Regions from separate parts of the Mitsuaria sp. RG genome, predicted to be linked through region 1. Evidence: predicted binding sites of a transcription regulator. Region 1 holds the regulator's gene; the other holds the start of a gene.

The links. The regulator sigma-54, encoded in region 1, starts transcription at its own class of promoters, with help from an activator protein. The targets are predictions, from matches to a motif close to TGGCANGNAANCTGCTTT.
Region 2: POF53_RS17570 (formate/nitrite transporter family protein) is a predicted target of sigma-54. The motif match lies at 8,421-8,438, and genes of this name have one in related genera.

The regions. Positions count from the first base shown of each region.
Region 1 is NZ_JAQMYQ010000051.1:7,747-18,330, forward strand. It holds gene POF53_RS22125 (ATP-binding cassette domain-containing protein) at 1-406, opposite strand, end outside; gene POF53_RS22130 (KpsF/GutQ family sugar-phosphate isomerase) at 651-1,625, shown strand; gene POF53_RS22135 (KdsC family phosphatase) at 1,626-2,150, shown strand; gene lptC (LPS export ABC transporter periplasmic protein LptC) at 2,159-2,731, shown strand; gene lptA (lipopolysaccharide transport periplasmic protein LptA) at 2,718-3,242, shown strand; gene lptB (LPS export ABC transporter ATP-binding protein) at 3,243-3,968, shown strand; gene POF53_RS22155 (RNA polymerase factor sigma-54) at 4,142-5,641, shown strand; gene hpf (ribosome hibernation-promoting factor, HPF/YfiA family) at 5,720-6,028, shown strand; gene ptsN (PTS IIA-like nitrogen regulatory protein PtsN) at 6,041-6,505, shown strand; gene rapZ (RNase adapter RapZ) at 6,508-7,362, shown strand; gene POF53_RS22175 (HPr family phosphocarrier protein) at 7,383-7,655, shown strand; gene POF53_RS22180 (ZIP family metal transporter) at 7,814-8,692, opposite strand; gene POF53_RS22185 (superoxide dismutase) at 8,713-9,330, opposite strand; gene POF53_RS22190 (DUF2753 family protein) at 9,332-9,793, opposite strand; gene POF53_RS22195 (class II fumarate hydratase) at 9,819-10,584, opposite strand, start outside.
Region 2 is NZ_JAQMYQ010000031.1:28,718-39,301, reverse strand. It holds gene POF53_RS17590 (sulfatase-like hydrolase/transferase) at 70-1,779, shown strand; gene POF53_RS17585 (TonB-dependent receptor) at 1,782-4,028, opposite strand; gene POF53_RS17580 (M24 family metallopeptidase) at 4,152-5,801, opposite strand; gene pdxR (MocR-like pyridoxine biosynthesis transcription factor PdxR) at 5,880-7,370, shown strand; gene POF53_RS17570 (formate/nitrite transporter family protein) at 7,377-8,165, opposite strand; gene POF53_RS17565 (DNA-binding protein) at 8,463-9,290, shown strand; gene POF53_RS17560 (sterol desaturase family protein) at 9,504-10,397, shown strand; gene POF53_RS17555 (helix-turn-helix domain-containing protein) at 10,380-10,584, opposite strand, start outside.

The DNA.
Region 1 (10,584 bases):
CGCGCAGGCCCACGGCCTGCAGCTTCATCAGCACGATGTCACGGATCATCTCGTCCGACAGCTGCGTATGCACCCGCAGCGGGAAGGCCACGTTCTCGAACACATCCAGGTCGGTGAACAGCGCGCCGCTCTGGAACAGCACGCCCATCTGCTTGCGCGCGTCGAACAGGTCGCTGCGCGACAACGCGGGCAGGTTCTGCCCGTTGACCCAGACCTCGCCACCGGACGGGCGCAACTGCGCGCCCATCAAGCGCAGCAAGGTGGTCTTGCCGCACCCCGAAGGCCCCATGATGCCGGTGACCTTGCCGCGGGGAATGCGTATGTCCACGTTGCTGAAAATGCTGCGCGAACCGCGCTTGAAGGTGACGCCCTTCAACTCGACCGCGTAGGCGCTATCCACACTCATCTAGACTCCTTGCTAGTGCAGCCTCGTCATGTGGACGCCTGCCTTCATCTTGAAGGCACACAGGTCCCCGGCGGGCCGAATAGCGGCGAACTATAGCACCGCTGATAGGCCCGCCCCAAGGGCGTCCCCGCACTCGTTCAGGGCACAGACAGGCTGGCGCGGCATCCATATGACATTCGAAGGATGAGCCTTTCACACATTGCGGCTATAATCGCCGCCTTTTCATCAGGCATTGCGTTTCGACATGACCCAATCCAGCGAGCTGATCCAATCCGCCCAGCGCACCCTGCGCCTCGAACTCGAGGCCGTGGAAGCCCTGCTGGCCCGCATCGACGGTGACTTCGTCAAGGCCTGCGAACTGATCCTGGCCAGCAAGGGACGGGTCGTGGTGGTGGGCATGGGCAAGTCGGGGCACATCGGCAACAAGATCGCCGCCACCCTGGCCAGCACCGGCACTCCGGCGTTCTTCGTGCACCCGGCCGAAGCCAGCCATGGCGACATGGGCATGATCACCCGGGACGATGTCATTCTTGCCCTGTCCAACTCCGGCAGCACCGCCGAGATCGTCACCCTGCTGCCACTGATCAAGCGCCTGGGCATCCAGCTGATCAGCCTGACCGGCAACCCCGACTCGCCCCTGGCCCAGGCCGCCGAGGTCAACCTCGACGCCAGCGTCGCCCAGGAAGCCTGTCCGCTCAACCTGGCGCCGACCTCCTCCACCACTGCGGCGCTGGCGCTGGGCGACGCCCTGGCCATCGCCCTGCTGGAGGCCCGCGGCTTCACCGCCGAGGATTTCGCCTTCTCCCACCCCGGTGGCGCACTGGGCCGCCGCCTGTTGCTGAAGGTCGAGAACGTCATGCATGCCGGCGAAGAACTCCCGGTGGTCAAGAGCGGCACCCTGCTCAAGGACGCGCTGCTTGAAATGTCTCGCAAAGGTCTGGGCATGACCGTGGTCCTGGGTGACGACGGCAAGCTTGCCGGCGTATTCACCGACGGCGACCTGCGCCGCAGCCTGGACCGCAACATCGACGTGCACAAGACCCTCATCGACGAGGTCATGACCGTGCACGGCAAGACCGCCCGCGCCGAGATGCTCGCCGCCGAGGCACTGAAGATCATGGAAGACCACAAGATCAGCGCGCTGGTGGTGGTCGATCAGGAAGACCGCCCGACCGGCGCCCTGAACATGCACGACCTGCTGCGCGCCGGAGTGATGTAAATGAACCAGGACCTGATGCAACGCGCCAAGGCCATCAAGCTGGCGGTGTTCGACGTCGACGGCGTGCTCACCGACGGCCGCCTGTATTTCCTCGAGGACGGCAGCGAGTTCAAGACCTTCAACACCCTCGACGGCCACGGCATCAAGATGCTCATGGCCGCGGGCGTGACCACCGCGATCATCAGCGGGCGCAAGACCCCGGTGGTCGAGCGCCGGGCGAAGAACCTCGGCATCCCGCACCTGTTCCAGGGCCGCGAGGACAAACTGGTGGTGCTCGACGGCCTGCTCGCCGAACTCAATCTAAGCTATGAACAGGTCGCCTACCTCGGCGACGACCTGCCCGACCTGCCGGTGATCCGCCGCGTGGGCCTGGGCATGGCGGTGCACAACGCCGCGGCATTCGTTCGCCAGCACGCCCACGGCGTCACCCTGGCTCGCGGCGGCGAAGGCGCCGCCCGCGAGTTCTGCGAACTGATCATGCAGGCCCAGGGCACCCTGGACGCTGCCAACGCCCATTACCTGTAAGGCTGCCCATGCTCAGCAAGAAGATCAGAAATGTCGCGCTGCTAGGCGGGATCGCCGCCGTGCTGGTTGCGGTAGGCTATTGGAACATCAGCCCGGAGACCTTCCTCGACCAGCCGCAGGCCCAGGTCGACCAGAGTGCCATCGACTACTACGCGATCAACGCCCACAGCCTGCAGTTCTTGCCCGACGGCAAGCTGCAGTACGAGATGACCGCCGCCAAGGTCGAGCACCTCAAGGCCAGCGAGGTCACCCTGGTAACCACGCCCGACCTGCACATGTACCGCGGCACCGAGTACCCCTGGCACGTGCAGAGCAAGCGCGCCGAGGTCAACCCGGACGGCACCGAGGTCGAACTGATCGACGATGTGCGCGTGGCGCGCACCGACGACAAGCAACGTGAAACCATCATCACCAGCACACGCATGACCGTGTTCCCGCAGAAGCAATATGCGCAGACCGAGCAAGCCGTTAGAATCGACGGCGCCGGTGGCACGACTACGGGCAAAGGAATGAAAGCGTATTTGAAAGAAGGCAGGATGGACCTGCTCTCTAACGTAAGAGGACAGTATGAGGCTCGTTAAAACCATCCCCCTTCTGCTCAGCCTGGGCGTAGCACTGGGAAGCGCGAGCGCCTTCGCCCTGCCGAATGACCGTGACCAGCCGATCCGCATCCAGGCGGACAACGCCCACCTGGACGACAAGCAGGGCGTTGCCACCTACACCGGCGACGTGATCATCACCCAAGGTTCGATGATGATCAAAGGCAACACCGTGACCATGACCCGCTCCGCCTCCGGCGACATCGACGTGGTCACCTCGGTGGGCAACCTGGCCTACTTCGAGCAGCAGCAGAGCGCCGCCAAGCCCGACAAGATGAAAGGCTGGGCCGTGACCATCCAGTACCAGGCGCAGAAAGACACGGTGATCCTTACCGACCGCGCCAAGGTCGAGAACGAAGGCAACACCACCGAAGGCGAGAAGATCGTCTACAACACCAAGACCCAGGTGGCTACCGCCGGTCGCGGTGGCAACGTGACTGCACCACGTCAGCGCATCGACATGGTCATTCAACCGAAGAAAAAGGCCGAGTAAATGGCAACCCTCAAAGCCCAGCACCTGGCCAAGAGCTACAAGGGCAGGCAGGTCGTTCGCGACGTCAGCCTGTCCATCGACAGCGGCCAGATCGTCGGCCTGCTCGGCCCCAACGGCGCCGGCAAGACCACCTGTTTCTACATGATCGTCGGCCTGGTCCAGGCCGACCAGGGCCGCGTGCTGATCGACAGCCTCGACGTCAGCCACCAGCCCATGCACGGCCGCGCCCAGGCCGGTATCGGCTACCTGCCGCAGGAAGCCTCGATCTTCCGCAAGCTGTCGGTGGCCGACAACATCATGGCCATCCTCGAGACCCGCAAGGACCTCGACCGCGACGGCCGGCGCAAGGAGCTGGAAAGCCTGCTGCAGGAATTCCACATCAGCCACATCCGCGACAACCTCGGCATGAGCCTCTCCGGCGGTGAACGCCGCCGCGTCGAGATCGCCCGCGCCCTGGCCACCGCGCCCAAGTTCATCCTGCTGGACGAACCCTTTGCCGGTGTCGACCCGATCTCCGTGGGCGACATCAAGCAGATCATCCACCACCTCAAGAACAAGGGCATCGGCGTACTGATCACCGACCACAACGTTCGCGAGACCCTGGACATCTGCGAGACCGCCTACATCGTCAACGATGGCCAGCTGATCGCCGAAGGCGACGCCGAGACCATCCTGGCCAACCAGCTGGTCAAGGAAGTGTACCTGGGGCACGAGTTCCGACTCTGACCCCGGCCTGCCCGGAGCACTGGCGCAAGCGCCTGTTCGAGGCTTAAGTTGTTACAGTGCTCTAGGCAAACGCTGCAATTTCAGGCATACAACTTGCTTAAAATCGGCGCCCAGGCGCCCTCCGTGTAGTGGATGGCGCATGCGCGCCGGCAACAAGGTATCAAGCCCCAGCCATGAAACCATCGCTCGTCCTAAAAATGGGCCAGCAACTGACGATGACCCCGCAGTTGCAACAGGCCATCCGTCTGCTTCAGCTCTCCACCCTGGACCTCCAGCAGGAAATCCAGGAAGCGCTGGAGTCCAATCCGATGCTCGAACGTCAGGAAGACGGCGAGGACTTCGACAACAGCGATCCGATGGCGGACAACGCCGAGAACAAGCCGACCGCCGAAGTCCAGGACAACAGTTTCCAGGAAACCAGTACCAGCAGCACCGCGGAAAACCTCGAAGACGGCGAATGGGCCGAGCGCATCCCCAACGAACTGCCGGTCGACACCGCCTGGGAAGACATCTACCAGACCAGCGCCAGCAGCCTGCCGAGCAACGATGACGACGAGTGGGACTTCACCACCCGCACCTCGGTCGGCGAGAGTCTGCAGAGCCACCTGCTGTGGCAGCTCAACCTGGCGCCGATGTCCGACACCGACCGCCTGATCGCCGTCACCCTGATCGACAGCATCAACAGCCAGGGCTACCTGGAAGACACCCTCGAGGAGATCTGCGCAGGCTTCGATCCGGAACTCGACATCGAGCTGGACGAGGTCGAGGCGGTGCTGCACCGCATCCAGCAGTTCGAACCTGTCGGCATTGGCGCCCGTTCCCTGGGCGAATGCCTGCTGCTGCAACTGCGCCAGCTGCCGGCCTCGACACCGTGGATGAGCGAGGCCCAGCGCCTGGTCACCGACTTCATCGACCTGCTCGGCAGCCGCGACTACAGCCAGCTGATGCGCCGCATGAAGCTCAAGGAAGACGAACTGCGCCAGATCATCGAACTGGTGCAGACCCTCAACCCGCGGCCCGGCTCGCAGATCGAGTCCAGCGAGCCCGAGTACGTCGTGCCTGACGTCATCGTGCGCAAGGACAGCGAGCGCTGGCTGGTCGAGCTCAACCAGGAAGCGGTACCGCGCCTGCGGGTCAACCCGCAGTACGCCGGCTTCGTCCGCCGCGCCGACACCAGCGCCGACAACACCTTCATGCGCAACCAGTTGCAGGAAGCGCGCTGGTTCATCAAGAGCCTGCAGAGCCGCAACGAGACGCTGATGAAGGTGGCGACGCAGATCGTCGAGCACCAGCGCGGCTTCCTCGACCACGGCGACGAGGCCATGAAGCCACTGGTGCTGCACGATATCGCCGAGGCGGTGGGCATGCACGAGTCGACCATTTCCCGGGTGACCACGCAAAAATACATGCACACCCCGCGCGGCATCTACGAACTGAAATACTTTTTCTCCAGCCACGTGAGCACCGCCGAAGGCGGCGAATGCTCGTCCACGGCGATCCGCGCGATCATCAAGAAACTGGTGGCGGCGGAAAATCAGAAAAAGCCATTGAGTGACAGCAAGATCGCTGGTTTACTGGAGGCACAAGGCATCCAGGTAGCCCGTCGCACCGTCGCCAAGTACCGCGAATCGTTGGGCATCGCCCCGTCGAGCGAGCGCAAGCGACTGATGTAGCCCCGGGATGTGCCACAGCGTTTCAGTGGCAGGTGCAATACCTGCCTCTTTATGCACGGGCAACAAAGGAGAAGCTGTATGCAAGTCAACATCAGTGGACAGCATGTAGAAGTCACCCAACCACTGCGCGATTACGTGCTTGAGAAGCTCGCCCGCGTGGAGGGTCATTTCGACAAGATCACCAATGCGACGGTGATCATGAAGGTCGAGAAGCTGCAGCAGAAGGTGGAAGCCACACTCCAGATTCCCGGTGGCGAAGTCGTCGCCAACGCCGAACATCAAGACATGTATGCGGCGATCGACGCCCTGGCAGACAAACTTGATCGCCAACTGAAAAAACACAAGGAAAAACAGCAAAGCCTGCTGCAAGGCGCAGCCGCCCGCTGATCCCCCTCATCCATGATCCGACTTGAAACCATCCTGACCCCCGGCCGTTCCCTCGTGAACGTGCCGGGCGGCAGCAAGAAGCGCGCCCTGGAAAAGGTCGCCAACCTGATCGCCGAGCAAGTACCCGAGCTGGAGATGCAAGACGTCTTCGACAAGCTCATCGCTCGGGAAAAACTGGGCTCCACCGGTTTTGGCAATGGCATTGCCATTCCCCACTGCCGGCTTGTGGGCTGCACCGCGCCAGTGAGCGCCCTGCTGCACCTGGACGCCCCTATCGATTACGATGCCATCGATGGCGCACCGGTCGACCTGCTGTTCGTCCTGCTGGTCCCGGAAGCTGCCACCGATGCTCACCTTGAACTGCTGCGCCAGATCGCCAGCATGCTCGATCGCAAGGAGGTCCGCGATCGCCTGCGTGCCGCCGACAGCAGCGATGCCCTTTACCAGGTCGTCCTGGACGTACAGAACGAGCACTGAACATGCGCCTGATCATCGTCAGCGGCCGCTCCGGCTCCGGTAAGAGCACCGCCCTCGACGTGCTGGAAGACAACGGCTACTACTGCATCGACAACCTGCCCGCCGGGTTGTTGCCGCAGTTGGCGGAAAACGCGCTGATCAACACCGAGTTGCTGCAACCGAAGGTCGCGGTATCCATCGATGCGCGCAACCTCCCCAGCCACCTGTCGCGCTTCCCCGAACTGCTGGATGAGGCACGTTCGCGGCATATCCAGTGCGACGTGCTGTACCTGGACGCCGACGAAGACACCCTGCTCAAGCGCTTCTCGGAAACCCGCCGCCGCCATCCGCTGACCAACGACAGCCGCTCGCTGGCCGAGGCGATCCGCGTGGAAAGCGAGCTGCTCGGGCCGATCGCCGACCTCGCCGACCTGAAAATCGACACCACCAATCTGAACCTCTACCAGCTGCGCGATTCGATCAAGCTGCGCCTGCTCAACCAGCCCGAGCCAGGCACCGCGTTCCTGGTCGAGTCGTTCGGCTTCAAGCGCGGCATGCCGGTGGACGCCGATGTGGTGTTCGATGTGCGTTGCCTGCCCAATCCATACTGGAAGCCGGAACTTCGCGAGCATTCCGGCCTCGAACAGCCGGTGATCGATTACCTGGCCGCCCAGCCGGACGTCGAGGAAATGTTCCAGGACATCTCCGGCTACCTGCTCAAGTGGCTGCCACGCTTCGCCGCCAGCAACCGCGCCTATGTCACCATCGCCATCGGCTGTACCGGCGGCCACCACCGCTCGGTGTACATCACCGAACGGCTTGGCCAACTGCTCCAGCAATCCCTGAAAAACGTCCAGGTCCGCCACCGCGACCTCTAGCCCACAGGATCCGCCCCACGATGCCCGCCCGCGAAATCACCATCATCAACAAGCTGGGCCTGCATGCGCGGGCGGCCGCCAAGTTCGTCGGCGTGGCCGGTCGCTTCCCCTGCCAAGTACGGGTCGGCCGCGCGCCGGACAAGCTGGTGGACGGCAAGAGCATCATGGCGGTGATGATGCTCGCCGCGGGCAAGGGCACGCCGGTGCACCTGCACACCGAGGGCGAGCAGGACGGTGAGGCCATGGATGCACTGGTCGCGTTGATCAACAATTTCTTCGACGAAGGCGAGTAAGCGCCGCTAGCGACTGCGCACGCTTCCTGTAGGAGCGGCCTTGTGCCGCTAAAGGGCTGCGTAGCAGCCCCGGCAATGCAGCAATGTTGCTGAAAACCAGGGGCTGCCATGCAGCCCTTTCGCGGCACAAGGCCGCTCCTACAGGGACCGTGCCGGGCTCAGGACATCGCCGTGTCCATCACCATCATCAGGCAGAACCCGACACACAGCCCCAGGCTCGCCAGGCGGTGATGCCCGTTGCTGCGCGATTCGGGAATGATCTCCTGGGTCACCACCAGCAGCATTGCCCCCGCCGCGCAGGCCAGGCCCAGCGGCAACAGCAGTTCGGCGATGTTCACCAGCCAGGCGCAGATCACCGCGGCCAGTGGCTCGACCAGCCCAGACGCCGCGCCGATCAGGAACGCCTTGAACCGCGACATGCCCGCCCCAGCCAGCACCAGGGCGATCACCAGTCCCTCCGGCACATCCTGCAGCGCGATGCCCATGGCCAGGCTGTCGGCATCGGGCATGCCACCGCCGGCGGACACGCCGATGGCCATGCCTTCGGGAATGTTGTGGGCAATGATGGCGATGACAAACAACCAGATCCGTGCAGCGATCACCGGTTGCTGATCGCTGCCGACCAAGGCCTCTGGCGAAGCGCCGGAGACCTTGAGATCGACCAGGAACAGGCACAACGCGCCGAACAGCAGGCCGCTGCTGATCACCCCACCGGCGCCCCATGGGCTGAAGCCGATGGATTGTGCCGCATCCAGCCCGGGAATGATCAGCGAGAACGCGGTGGCCGCCAGCATCACCCCGGCGCCGAAGCCGAGCAAGGTGTCGGCCACGGCCACCGGCATGTTGCGGATCACCAATACCGGTACCGCGCCCAACGCCGTCCCCAGCGCGCACAATGCGCCGCCCTCAAGGGCACGCAACATGCGCGGTTCCAGGTCCAGCCAGGCGATGCCCCGCGCCACCAGCAACGCGGTGCCGACCAGCAACAGCAAGGTCCCAAGCGCCAGGCGGAACAGGCGCACACTGCTGACAGACATCACCTCGGAGCGCATACCGGTCAGACTCGTTTCAGGGCTTCAAGGTAGCGACGTTCCACTTCGGCCCAGTCGACCACGTTGTAGAAGGCGCCAATGTATTCCGGACGACGGTTCTGGTACTTCAGGTAGTAGGCGTGCTCCCACACGTCCAGGCCGAGGATCGGCGTGTTGCCGTGCATCAGCGGGCTGTCCTGGTTGCCGCTGCTCTCCACTACCAGCGTTTTCTGCGGGGTCACGCTCAGCCAGGCCCAGCCGCTGCCGAAACGGGTCAGTGCGGCCTTGGTGAAAGCCTCCTTGAACGCCTCGAAGCCGCCGAGCTGCGCATCGATGGCCTTGGCCAGCTCACCCTGTGGCTGGCCGCCCCCCTTGGGTGACATCACGGTCCAGAACAGGGTGTGGTTGGCATGCCCGCCACCGTGATTGGTCACTGGCCCGCGCAGGCTCTCGGGCAGCGACTGCACTGCACCGACCAGCTTCTCGACCGGCCACTCGGCCCACTCGGTGCCCTCGATGGCTGTGTTCAGGCCATTGACGTAGGTCTGGTGATGCTTGCTGTGGTGGATCTCCATGGTCTGGGTGTCGATGTGCGGTTCCAGCGCATCGTAGGCATAGGGCAACGCAGGCAAGGTATGCGGCATGTCAGTGGATTCCGTAGGCAGGTGTGCGATCAGTGATATCCGTATGCGCGACCAGCTCGCTGGCCACCGGGGCCTGTCGGCTGAGCAGGCGCTCGGTACGCGGGTATTGGCCGTATTCGGCGATGAAACTCAGCAACTCGGTGTAGGTGCGCCCGCTGTGGCGCAACGCGGCGTCGCGCAGGGCCTGGGGCAGGCGCTGATCCTGGCTGGCCTGGAGCAGCCGCTGGTGTGCCGCGCACAGGTAGTCGGCGCTTTCGTGCGGCTGGTTCAGGCGCAAGTGCAGATCGGCCAGGTTGTGATGGGCGATGACCAGTGCGGCCACCGCCTCGTCGACGTCATGCCAGCGCTCAAACAGCACCTGGGCCAGGGCCAGGGCTTGCAGGTAGTGTTCCCGGGCATCGACCAACTCGCCCTGCTCGAACAGGCGGTTGGCGTCTTGCGTGGTGCGTTTCCAGTGCTGCATGACGTGTCTCCTGGGCGGCCCGGGCTCAGATGCCGCCGGCGGTGAGTTTTTCCGGATCCAGCAGCGCCTCGAGCTGATCACGCGACAGGTCGGAGTGCTCCAGCGCCACGTCGATGATCGGGCGGCCCTCTTTGTAGGCGGTCTTGGCGATCTCGGCGGCCTTGAGGTAGCCGATGATCGGGTTCAACGCGGTAACCAGGATCGGGTTGCGCGACAGCGCTTCCTTGAGCTTGGTTTCGTTGACCTTGAAGCTGGCGATGGCCTTGTCGGCCAGCAGGCGGCTGACGTTGGCCATCAGCTCGATGCTTTCCAGCAGGTTGCGGGCAATCACCGGCAGCATCACGTTGAGCTCGAAGTTGCCCGACTGCCCGGCCACGGCGATGGTGGCATCGTTGCCGATCACCTGGGCGGCGACCATGGCGGTGGCTTCCGGGATCACCGGATTGACTTTGCCCGGCATGATCGATGAGCCCGGCTGCAGGCCCTGCAGCTCGATTTCACCGAGGCCGGCGAGCGGGCCCGAGTTCATCCAGCGCAGGTCGTTGGCGATCTTCATCAGCGCCACGGCGGCGGTCTTGAGCTGCCCGGACAAGGCCACGGCGGTGTCCTGGGAGCCGATCAGGGCGAACAGGTTCTCGCCAGGAGTGAATTCGACCTGGGTCAGGCCGCTCAACTGGCGGGCAAAGCCTGCGGCGAACTGCGGATGGGCGTTGATGCCGGTGCCCACGGCGGTGCCGCCCTGGGCCAGCGCCTGCAGGCTCGGCAGCGTGGCTTCGATATGCGCCTGGGCG
Region 2 (10,584 bases), on a different contig from region 1:
TTTTGCGTTGTGGTTTGTTTCACAACTGCTACGGTTTGAGGAGATTCCCATGACCGGAGTGGCCGAAACATGCGCGGATGGATCAAGCTTTTGCTGTTGCTCGTCTATCTGGCCAGCTTTCATGCCTATTACCGCGAGCGCATAGAAGCCCTGGGTATTGGCCTGCCACTGGTGCTGTACCTGGGGGTGTTCGCTGTATTGGCTCTGGCCCTGCTGCTGGCCGCGTTCAGCCGCCCCGGCTGGCTGCGCTGGTCGCTGGCGCTGGCGTTCACGGTCAGTGCGATCTTTCTCGACGCTTATAACCGCATCACCGACTCCTACCTGACCTATAGCGCATTCGTGTCCATGGTCTATGCCGGCGGTTTCGTTCAGGAGGCCCTGCAGCAATATCACTACGCTATTACCCTGGCCGCGGCACGGGCGCTGTTGCTGCTGTTTGGTCTTGGCTTGCGCCCGGGGCCGACCCCTCGGCTACCGTGGCTGTTGCCACCCGTGGCGCCGGTGCTGGGTCTGCTGGCGCTGATCGCCATCCTGTTCGTGCGCGCCGGCGAGGGCGCCCGCGGGCTGCCGGTGATGTACACGCCGCTGGCCTACCTCAGCCTGTTCGGCTACGAGACCCTGCACGACCATGTCGGGCCGCGCCAGCCAGTGACCCTGGCCCAGGCGGGGCCGGCGATGGCGCGGGATATCGTGCTGCTGATCGACGAGAGCATCTCGGGCAACTACCTGGACCTGAACACCCCGGCCGGGGTCACCAGCCACCTGGGCCAGGCCCAGTCCGGCGTGTCAATCGTCAACTTCGGCTATGCCGCGTCCATCGCCAACTGCAGTGCCGACACCAACGTCACCCTGCGCTATGGCGGAACCCGCACCGATTACCTGCGCATCAACTCGACCCAGCCGTCGATCTGGCAGTACGCCAAACGCGCGGGCCTGGGAACGGTGTATATCGATGGCCAGCGCACCGGCGGCAACCTGCAGAACCTGATGACCGAGACCGAAAAGCGTGATATCGACCAGTTCATCCAGTTCGACGACACCCCCGTGGTGCAGCGCGACATGGCGGCGCTGGAGCGGCTGGTGGCGTTGCTCAAGGACGGCAGGCCGCAGCTGATCGTGGTGAACAAGGTCGGCGCCCACTTCCCGGTGCATGACAAGTATCCGGATGACTTCCTCAAGTACCAGCCCGCCTTGCCTCGGGGGCGTTACGTCGATATCGCCGACACCGGCACCCGCGATGGATTCGATGGCCGTCCGCAGGACTGGGTGTTGTATCGCAACGCCTACCAGAACACCGTGCTGTGGAATGTCGGCGAATTCTTTCGCCGGCTGTTCGCCGAGGGTGATCTCAGCCAGGCCGTGGTGCTCTATACCTCCGACCATGGCCAGGACCTGCATGAGCGCGGCAATCCTGGCCTGAACACCCATTGCGACAGCGATCCTGTGCCGGAAGAGGGCCTGGTGCCATTGGTGGTGATCCAGGGCGAGGGCCTGCGCACGCTGGACTGGCAGGCCCATCTGCAGGCCAATCGCAACGCTTCCAGCCATTACAACCTGTTCCCCACGCTGCTCAAACTGATGGGTTATGACGGCACGGCCGTGAGCGCGCGCTACGGCCGTTCGCTGGACATGCCGACCGACGACCCGTTCACCTTCAACGTGCGTTTCAATGCGCGGCTGGGGGCCAAGCCGGATTTCCGTCACATCGACCTGGGGCAGGTGGTCACGCCCGCCAGTGTCCTGGCGGGGCAACCGATGCCGGTAGGCAAGGCGGACTGAGGTCAGAAATCGATGCTGGCAGACAGCTGTACCGTACGCGGCGCACCCAGCCCCAGGCTGGTGAGCAACGGCATGCCCCAGTAGGCCTTGTTGGTCACGTTCTCCACCGTGCCGCGCAAGGTCACCGGGTGGTCGGCCACCTGCAGCCGGTAGCGGGCACCGACGTCATATATCGTGTAGCCAGGAATCGACTGGCTGTTGTCGTCGCTGATGTACTGCTTCGACACGGCGGTGGCGTTGGCGGTCAGGGTCAGGCCATCGAGCAGTGGGGTGTCCCACTCCACGCCCAGCTTGCCTTGCAATTTCGGCTGGCCGGTGGCGGTCTTGCCTTCCTCGGCGGGGTTCTCGGCCTTGGTCACCTTGGGGTCGAGGCGCGCCACGCCGCCCATCAGGCGCACATCGGTCAGCGGGGTGCCGAAGAAGCTCCACTCGAGCCCGCGGTTACGCTGTTCACCACCGAAGGAGAACACCTTGGTCACCGGATCGGTGAAGCTGCTGGGGCGTTCGATCTGGTACAGGCTCAGGGTGTGGGCGAAGTCGCCAAGGTCGAGCTTGATGCCGACTTCCTTCTGCTTGGACTTGTAGGGGGCGAACACTTGGCCGGCGTTGGGCGCGGTAATCGGGGCGATGGCACCCTTGCTCAGGCCCTCGATGTAGTTGGCGTACAGCGACACCTCGTCGGTGACCTTGACCAGCACTGCCGCCGCTGGGGTCGTGGCGCTCTCGTTGTAGCGCGTGGTATGCGCGCCGTTGCTGACGTCGAAACTGTCGGTCAGCACCTGCTGGCGACGCACGCCCAAGGTGAGTTGAAGACGCTCGTCGAGGAACGACAGGGTGTCGGCCAGGCCGTAGCTGCTCAGGCGCGACTCGGTGTGGGCGATGGCCGGGTAGCTCCTGGCGGCCTCCGGTCCCCAGACTGGGTGGTAGATGTTGTTGACCCACTCGGCCCCCGGGACGTTGCGTCGGCCATAATCGTGCTGCTTGTCCGAGTAGTGCGTGGCGTTGAGCGACCATTGGTGACCGACACCGAACGTGTCGAAATGGCCGCGCAGGCCGGCCTCGCCCGAAGTCTTCTTGAGGTCGATCTTCAACTGGCCCATGTTCGTCTCCATGTCTCCAGCGGTGTTGAACACCTCGGCGAGCATGGTGCCACTGTAGGCATAGTCGGTCTTGCTGGTGCCGGCCGCGGCATAGGCCATGAGGTTGTCGTTGAGGTCGTACTCGCCGCGCACGATCACGCCCTTGTCGCGGGTCTGGACGAAGCCCCAGTCCGGGTTGAGCAAGGTCTCGGACTTCGGCGGCCGGGGCACTGGCACGCCTGCGGCCAGGCCGATGCCGCGGTTCTGGCCCCTGACCCGGTCCTCGCTTTCGTACAGGTCGGCGGACAGGCGCGCCCGCTCGCCGCGCCAGTCGAGGCCCAGGGCGTTGAGCTCGGCCTTCATGCGCTGATGGTCGGTCGCGGTGTCGCCGTCACGATAGACACTGTTGAAGCGCACGCCGAACTGCTGCTGCTCGCCGAAGCGGCGGCCGACGTCGAGGTGCCCGCCGAACTGCGCGTCGGACATGTAGGTGGTGGTGATCCGGGTCAGCGGTTCGGCGCCCGCGCGCTTGGGCACCAGGTTGATGCTGCCGGCCACCGAGCCGGCCGGTGGCATGCCGTTGAGCAGGGCAGACGGGCCCTTGAGCACTTCGATGCGCTCGTACATCTCGGGCGAGATCCGGTAGTAGGGCGCCATGCCGTACAGGCCACCGATGCTCACATCGTTGATGTTGGAGTTGAAGCCGCGGATCGAGTAGTTCTCGCTGTAGGTGCCCTTCAGGCCATTGCTGAACACTGCGGGGTCGGTCGCGGCGATCACGTCGGTGACGGTTTGCGCCTGGGTGTCCTGGATGTACTGGTCGGTGTAGCTGATGGTGCTGAACGGCGTCTCCATGAAGTCCTTGTTGCCCAGCAAGCCGACCCGGCCGCCCGAGGCCACCTGGCCGCCGGCGTAGGCGGGGGGCAGTGCGCTCGGGGCGTCGAGGTCGCCTTCGACCCGGGTCTCGGTCAGCTCGAGGCTGCCGCTGGCCTGGTCTTGGCGGGATTTTTCCACTTCCTCGGCCCGTTCCACGGTCTGCGCCGCGGTCACGCTCATGGAGACACCGCCCAGGCCGAGCAACAAGGCCATGTGCACGGCGGCGAAGGTGCGATTGAGGTCGAAGTGGGGCACAGCCGGCTGCTGCGCCGGGCTGACACGCTGTTGCGACATGCTGGATTCCTTTCGATTCGCAAGTGAGTGAAGGCATTCACTAGGCTTTCCGACCCAGTACGGTAAAACCTCAATGCAAATCATTAACATCCAGCAGTGCAGCTGACGATCAGCCCGGCAGGGTCAACTGGCGATGAGGATATCCTCGAAGAACGCCCCGACCGGTTCGCTGGGATGGCACAGCTGGATTTCCAGCACCCAGACCATCTCCCCCGGCACGATCTGCAGGTCGGCCAGCTTCTCCTGCCCGTACAGGACATGGGGGAAGTCGGCGATGCGATGCCCGGCCAGGTTGCGCTCCAGACACCAGCCCCTGGCCTGGGCACTGCGCTCGGCGACGTTGTACAGCTCGCGCCCGGTCAGTCCGCGGCGCCAGGCCAGGCGCGTCTCGTCGAACACGGCATGCAGCGCTTCGACGCAGGCGTGGTGCAGGGGGCGGTCGCCGAACACGAAGGTATCCCCATAATCACCCTCGTAGCCGTCCCATACCGGGCCGAGATCGACCACTGCGATATCGCTGGCGCGCAGCCTGCGCTGCGGGTCGATGCCCTGGCGCGGCGTGCGCACGGTGTCGTCGCCGAAGCGGATGTAGGTCGGGTGCCAGGTGTGCGAGGCGCCCATGGCCCGCAAGGTGCGCTCGGCCATGGCCAAGGCCTGGGCGGTGGTCATGCCGACTTCCAGCTGGCTGGCGATGGCGGCCAGGGCCCGTACCGTCTGTTCGCGGGCGGCGAGCATGCCGTCCAGCGAGTAGCGCGGGCCGACTTTCTCCAGTTGCGGGTCCAGTGCCGTCGACGGCAGCGCTGCGCCGCTGGGCACGAAGGCCTCAGCGATGAAGCGATGGGCCTGCACGCCTGCGCCAAGGCATTGCTCGCGGACCTGCTGGATCATCGTGGCGTTGCCACAGGCGTAGACCTGGGTATCGGCCCAGCGATGCGCCTGGGCCAGCGCCACCTGCTGCACGCGGGCCTGGGTGGCCAGGACCGGATGCCAGCGAAACCGAGGGTGCGCCTGGCTGCACTGGTCGAGGAACGCACGGTCGTAGAAATCGGCCGGCGAGGCGCCGCCCCAATACAGCGTGACCTCGGCATCGCGTGCCAGGGCCATCAGCAGCAGAGGCTTGATGCCGGCATAGCCGGTTCCGGTGGCGAACAGTACGACGGGGCGTTCATCTTCATGTTGCCAGGTGCAGGCCCCCACCGGGCCTTCGAGGTTCAGCACGTCGCCTATGCCGAGTGATGGCAGCAGGTGCTCGGAAAACAGGCCGCCAGCGACCCTGCGGATATGAAACAGCATCCGTCCCTGGTCCTGCGCCGGCAGGTTGGCGATGGAGAAACAGCGGCTGTCACCGTTGTCGAGGCGGAACCTGAGGTACTGGCCGGCACGTACCTCGACGGGCTGTTCGGGTTGCAGCACCAGCTCGGTGATATCGACGCTCAGGGAGCGCTTGTCCAGTACCCGCGCGCTGAAGGCCAGCGTCGGCGTGTCCAGTGACCAGCCGGGAATCGCCAGGCGCATGTCGCCGCAAGCGTGGCTCTGGCACAGCAGCAGTTCGTCGGCGGCCAGGGGATAGGAGGGCGCGGGCGTATCCGCGTCGCGCAGCCTGTCGCGATACTGGCCGGCGACCACCTTGACCTTGCACGAGCCGCAGGCGCCGCGACGGCACGAGAAGGGCACGGCAAGGCCACTGGCGAGCATGGCGTCGAGCAGCAGCTCGTCGCCGGCCTCGAAGGTTCTGCCCGAGGGCGACAATTCAATGACATGGTGGTTGGGCATGGCGATCTCGCGGCAGTGGGAGCGGTGATTGTTGCGGTAGACTTGGACCAGGAAAACCTCCAGTTTTGGATAATTCACATGGTCCAGTTACGCAAATGGCGGCCGTTGCTCAACCTGGACGGGGGCGAGCCGCAGGCCTCCTATCGAAAGATCGTCGAAGGACTGGTCAGCGCGATCAGCGATGGCCGCCTGCTTCCCGGAACCCCCTTGCCGGGTACCCGGGACATGGCGCAACTGCTCGACGTCAATCGCAAGACGGTGATCCTTGCCTACGAGGAAGCGGCGACCAAGGGCTGGCTGTACAGCGTGCCGCGCCGGGGAACCTTCGTCAGCCAGCAGCTCGCCGCGCAGGCGACGCCGGCGCGCCAGGTGGCGCAGCCATTCGCTCCGAAATTGCGCGATGCGCCTGCCACTGCGTATTTCGCGGCGAGCGAGCAGGCAACGGCGTGGCACCAGCGCCCCGGGGCACTGTTCTTCGACAATGGCGCCTGTGACCATCGCCTGTTGCCCCAGGCGGTCCTGCACCGTTACTACCGCAAGGCCCTGCGTCACAGCTTCGCCACCAATACCGTGCGCCATGGCAGCGACGGCAGCGGCCATCACCTGCGCCGGGTGCTGGCGGACATGCTGCGCCAGGAGCGCGGGCTGAACGTGGGGGCCGAGCACATCTGCCTCACCCAGGGCACGCAGATGTCGCTGTACCTGGCCGCCAGCGTGTTGCTCAGGCCCGGTGACGTGGTGCTGGTGGAGCGGCTGAGCTATCCGCCGGCCTGGGAGATCTTTCGCCAGCTGGGTGCCCGGCTGGAGACCGTGGACCTGGACGAGGAGGGGTGTCGCGTCGAGCAGATCGAAGCGCTGTGCCGGCTGCATCCGGTGCGCTTTCTGTATGTCACGCCCCACCACCAGTTTCCCACCACCGTCAGTTTGCGCGCCGGTCGCCGGCGGCAGTTGCTGGAACTGGCGCGGCGCCATGATTTCTGCGTGATCGAGGAGGACTACGACCACGAGTACCACTTTGCCGGGCGGCCCTACCTGCCGCTGGCCAGTGATCCCCTGCAGCGCCATGTGATCTATGTCGGCTCGTTGTCCAAGTCGCTGGGCAGCACCTTCCGTTGCAGCTTCATCGTCGCGCCGCCGGCGGTGGTCGAGACGCTGAGCCGCACCGCGGCGCTGAGCCTGGGGCAGGGTGATGCGGTGATGCAGCGGATGCTCGCCGACCTGATCGAGGCTGGTGAGCTCAGGAAGCATCTGCGGCGGGTATCCAGGGAATACCGGCAGCGCCGGGATATGTTGCTGGCTTGCCTGCGGGAGGCCTTTGGCGAGCGTATCGCAGTGCAGGTGCCGGAAGGCGGGTTGGCGCTGTGGGTGAGGTTTGCCCCGTCGATCGACGTGGGTCGGCTGGCGGTCGAGGCGCTGCGACTGGACCTGGTGGTGCGTGCCGGCCGGCAGTTTTCACCCGCCGGCCAACCCGAGAATGCCCTGCGCCTGGGGTTCGCCTCGCTGGATCCGGACGAGATCCGCCAGGCCGTGCAGCGTCTGGCCCAGGCTGCGAAGGCGGTGGCCGGCTGAGGCCAGCTACTGCAGCGCGCCCTGTTCCTGAGCCGGTGCGCCGAACGAGACGTAGTAGGCCAGGCCGACGAAGATCGCCCCACCCACGGCATTGCCCAGGAACACCGCCGCCAGGTTTTCCAGCAACTGCCCCCAGCTCAGGTAGCCGGCAAAGATCGCCGCCGGGATCAGGAACATGTTGGCCACCACGTGCTGGAAGCCGATGGCGACGAAGGCCATGATCGGGAACCAGATGCCGAGGATCTTGCCGCTCATCTCACGGCTGGCGTACGACAGCCACACCGCCAGGCACACCAGCCAGTTGCAGCCGATGCCGGAGACGAAGGCATGCAGGAAATCGGCACTGACCTTGCTGGTGGCGCCCGCCAGGGTCTTGCCCAGGTACGGCCCCTCGGTCAGTCCGAGCAGATGGCCGAAGCAGTAGGCGACGAACAGTGCGCCCAGCAGGTTGGCCAGGGTCACCAGGGCCCAGTTGCGCGCCACCGCCCACAGGCGGATACGTCCGGCGAACATCGCCAGGGGCAGGCTCATCATGTTGCCGGTAAGCAGTTCGCCCCCGGCCAGGATCACCAGGATCAGGCCGATGGGAAACACCGCGGCGCCCAGCAGGGTGCCGAACGAGGCCCATGGTGTGGGGATCATGGTGCTGACGTGGATCGCCAACAGGAAACCCAGGGAGATGAACGCCCCGGCCAGGAAACCGAGGATCAGGGTGGCGCGGGTGGGTAGATGGGCTTTACGGGTGCCGGCTTCTATGACCAGCTCGGTGATCCGGGAGGGGGTATTCACAGACATTTCAACAACTCGAACGCAAGGACGACGGCTCAGGCCGTGGATCGGGGTTTGGCAGCAGCGGGGAAGGCTTCGAAGCGGGCGGCACGTTAGCTGAGGCAATTTGACGCGGTCAAATCGATAGGCTGGATGAGGTGATAGATATCATCTATGAAGGGCGGGTGTTCAAGCGGGCTGTACTATATCAAAGCGACCGTAATGGACGACCTGCAACCGACGCGCTTGAAAAGGCGGTGCGGGACGTGCAGTATTCAGCAAATTACATGGTACATGCCATGGTACGTAATGGTGGAGTGAGCAATGGCCCGCATAGGCATCGACAAGGCAGCTGTTCAGCAAGCGCGGCAGGCGCTGATGGCCCGGGGTGAGAATCCGAGTATCGATGCGATACGTATCGAATTGGGCAACACCGGGTCGAAGACCACCATCCACCGCTACCTGAAGGAACTCGATCGCCAGCCTGTGTCGCTGCTGGGCAACAGTACGGCGCTGAGCGAACCGCTGGGGCGGATGGTCGAGCGACTGGCCGCGCAATTGCAGGAGGAAGGGCAGGCACGCATCGATGCCGCCGAGGCTGCCGCACAGGCCCATTGCGCGGCGATGCAGGCTGAGCTGCAACGGGTCCAGCGCGAACTGGCCGGCGCGCTGCGCCAGGTCGAGACCTTGAGTGGTGCGCTGCACGTCGAGTCCGAACGCCTGGCCGCCAGCCAGGCCAACCTGCAGGCCGAACAGTTGCGCAGTGCCGGTCTGAGCCAGTCCCAGGGCGAACTGCAGGCGCGCCTGGCCGACAAGGACGAGCAACTGCGCGCCAGCCTCGAACAGCGCCAGCAGGAGCAACGCCGGAGCGAGACCCAGGTGCGCCAGTTGCAGGGCCAGTTGCAGACCCTGCAGCAGGGCGCCATCGCCCGCCAGGACGAACTGACTCGCCTGCACCGCGACAACGAACGCCTGCTGGCCGAGCAGCGCCAGGCGACGGCACAGAGCAGGTTGCTGGACGAGCAATTGCAGCAGCGTGACGCCCAGGTGCAAGGGTTGCGGGCGATACTGGCCCAGGCCCAGGGCGCCAATGACGAGATGCGTCGTCAGTTGGCGGCACGAATCCAAGGCGCGATCGACGGTCCCCTGTAGGAGCGGCCTTGTGCCGCGAAAGGGCTGCGTAGCGGCCCCAGGATTTCAGCGTCGATGCAAAGATCGCCGGGGCCGCTTTGCGGCCCTTTCGCGGCACAAGGCCGCTCCTACAGGGACGTGTGCAGGCCTGAGGCAGGAAATGCGCCGTTCGTTCAAGCGTCACGTTCAGGCACCAGGCAACACTCGCGGCTCCATCCATGACCGGAGCCTTCCATGCGCATCCTCTATGCCCCATGCTTCTTCCTCGGTTTCATCGGCACAGCCGTCTACCTGATCAACCTCGGCGCCGACATTCTCTGGCTGCTGCCCCTGCTCGGCGTGGCCATCCTGCTGTCGTTCACCTGCGAAGCGCTGTATCCGTACAAGCCTGCCTGGAGCGAGGCTGACGGGGAGGTCGGGCGCGATGGCTTGCACGCGCTGGTCAACGAAACCCTGAATGTCGCCAGCATCGCCACGATTCCACTGTTCGCCGGCTGGCTGCCGGCCAGCGGGCTGTGGCCCAGCCACTGGCCGGTGCTGTGGCAATTGCTGCTTGCCATACCCCTGGCCGACCTGGGCATCACCCTGGTGCACTACGCCAGCCACCGCAGCGCGCTGCTCTGGCGCCTGCACGCGGTGCATCACAGCGTGACCCGGCTGTACGGCTTCAACGGCCTGATGAAGCACCCGCTGCACCAACTGGCCGAGGCCCTCGGCGGTGTGCTGCCGTTGCTGTTGCTGGGCTTGCCGCAGGATATCGCGGCGCTGCTGGCCTTCAGCATCTCGGTGCAGTTGCTGCTGCAGCACAGCAATGTCGACATGCGCATCGGCGGCCTGCGCCATCTGTTCGCCTGGGCGCCCGTGCACCGGCTGCACCATCTGAAGTACGGCACGCTGGGTGACGTCAATTTCGCCCTGTTCTTCCCGCTGTGGGATCGCCTGCTGGGGACCGCGCTGCATCTGCCTGGTTATGGGCTGGCCGATGACGACATGGGCATTGGTGATCGCCCGGACTACCCGCAAGCATACCTGGCTCAGCTGCGTGAGCCGTTTCGCCCGGCAGCCACGGCGCAGCCGCCGGCACCACTGCCACGCGGCCTGCGCCAGGCCCTAGACCAGCGAATCTGAGCGCAGGTGGCGCAGGGCCTCGCTGGCGCGGATACCGAACTGCTGACGCAGGCTGCGTGAAAGGTGCGCCGAGTCGGCAAAGCCCGCGGCCATGGCTGCTTCGGTCAGGGAGGCGCCGGTCAGGGCTTGGCGCAGGGCTTGGCGCAGACGCTGCCACAGCACCAGGCGTCGTACCGACAGGCCGAGG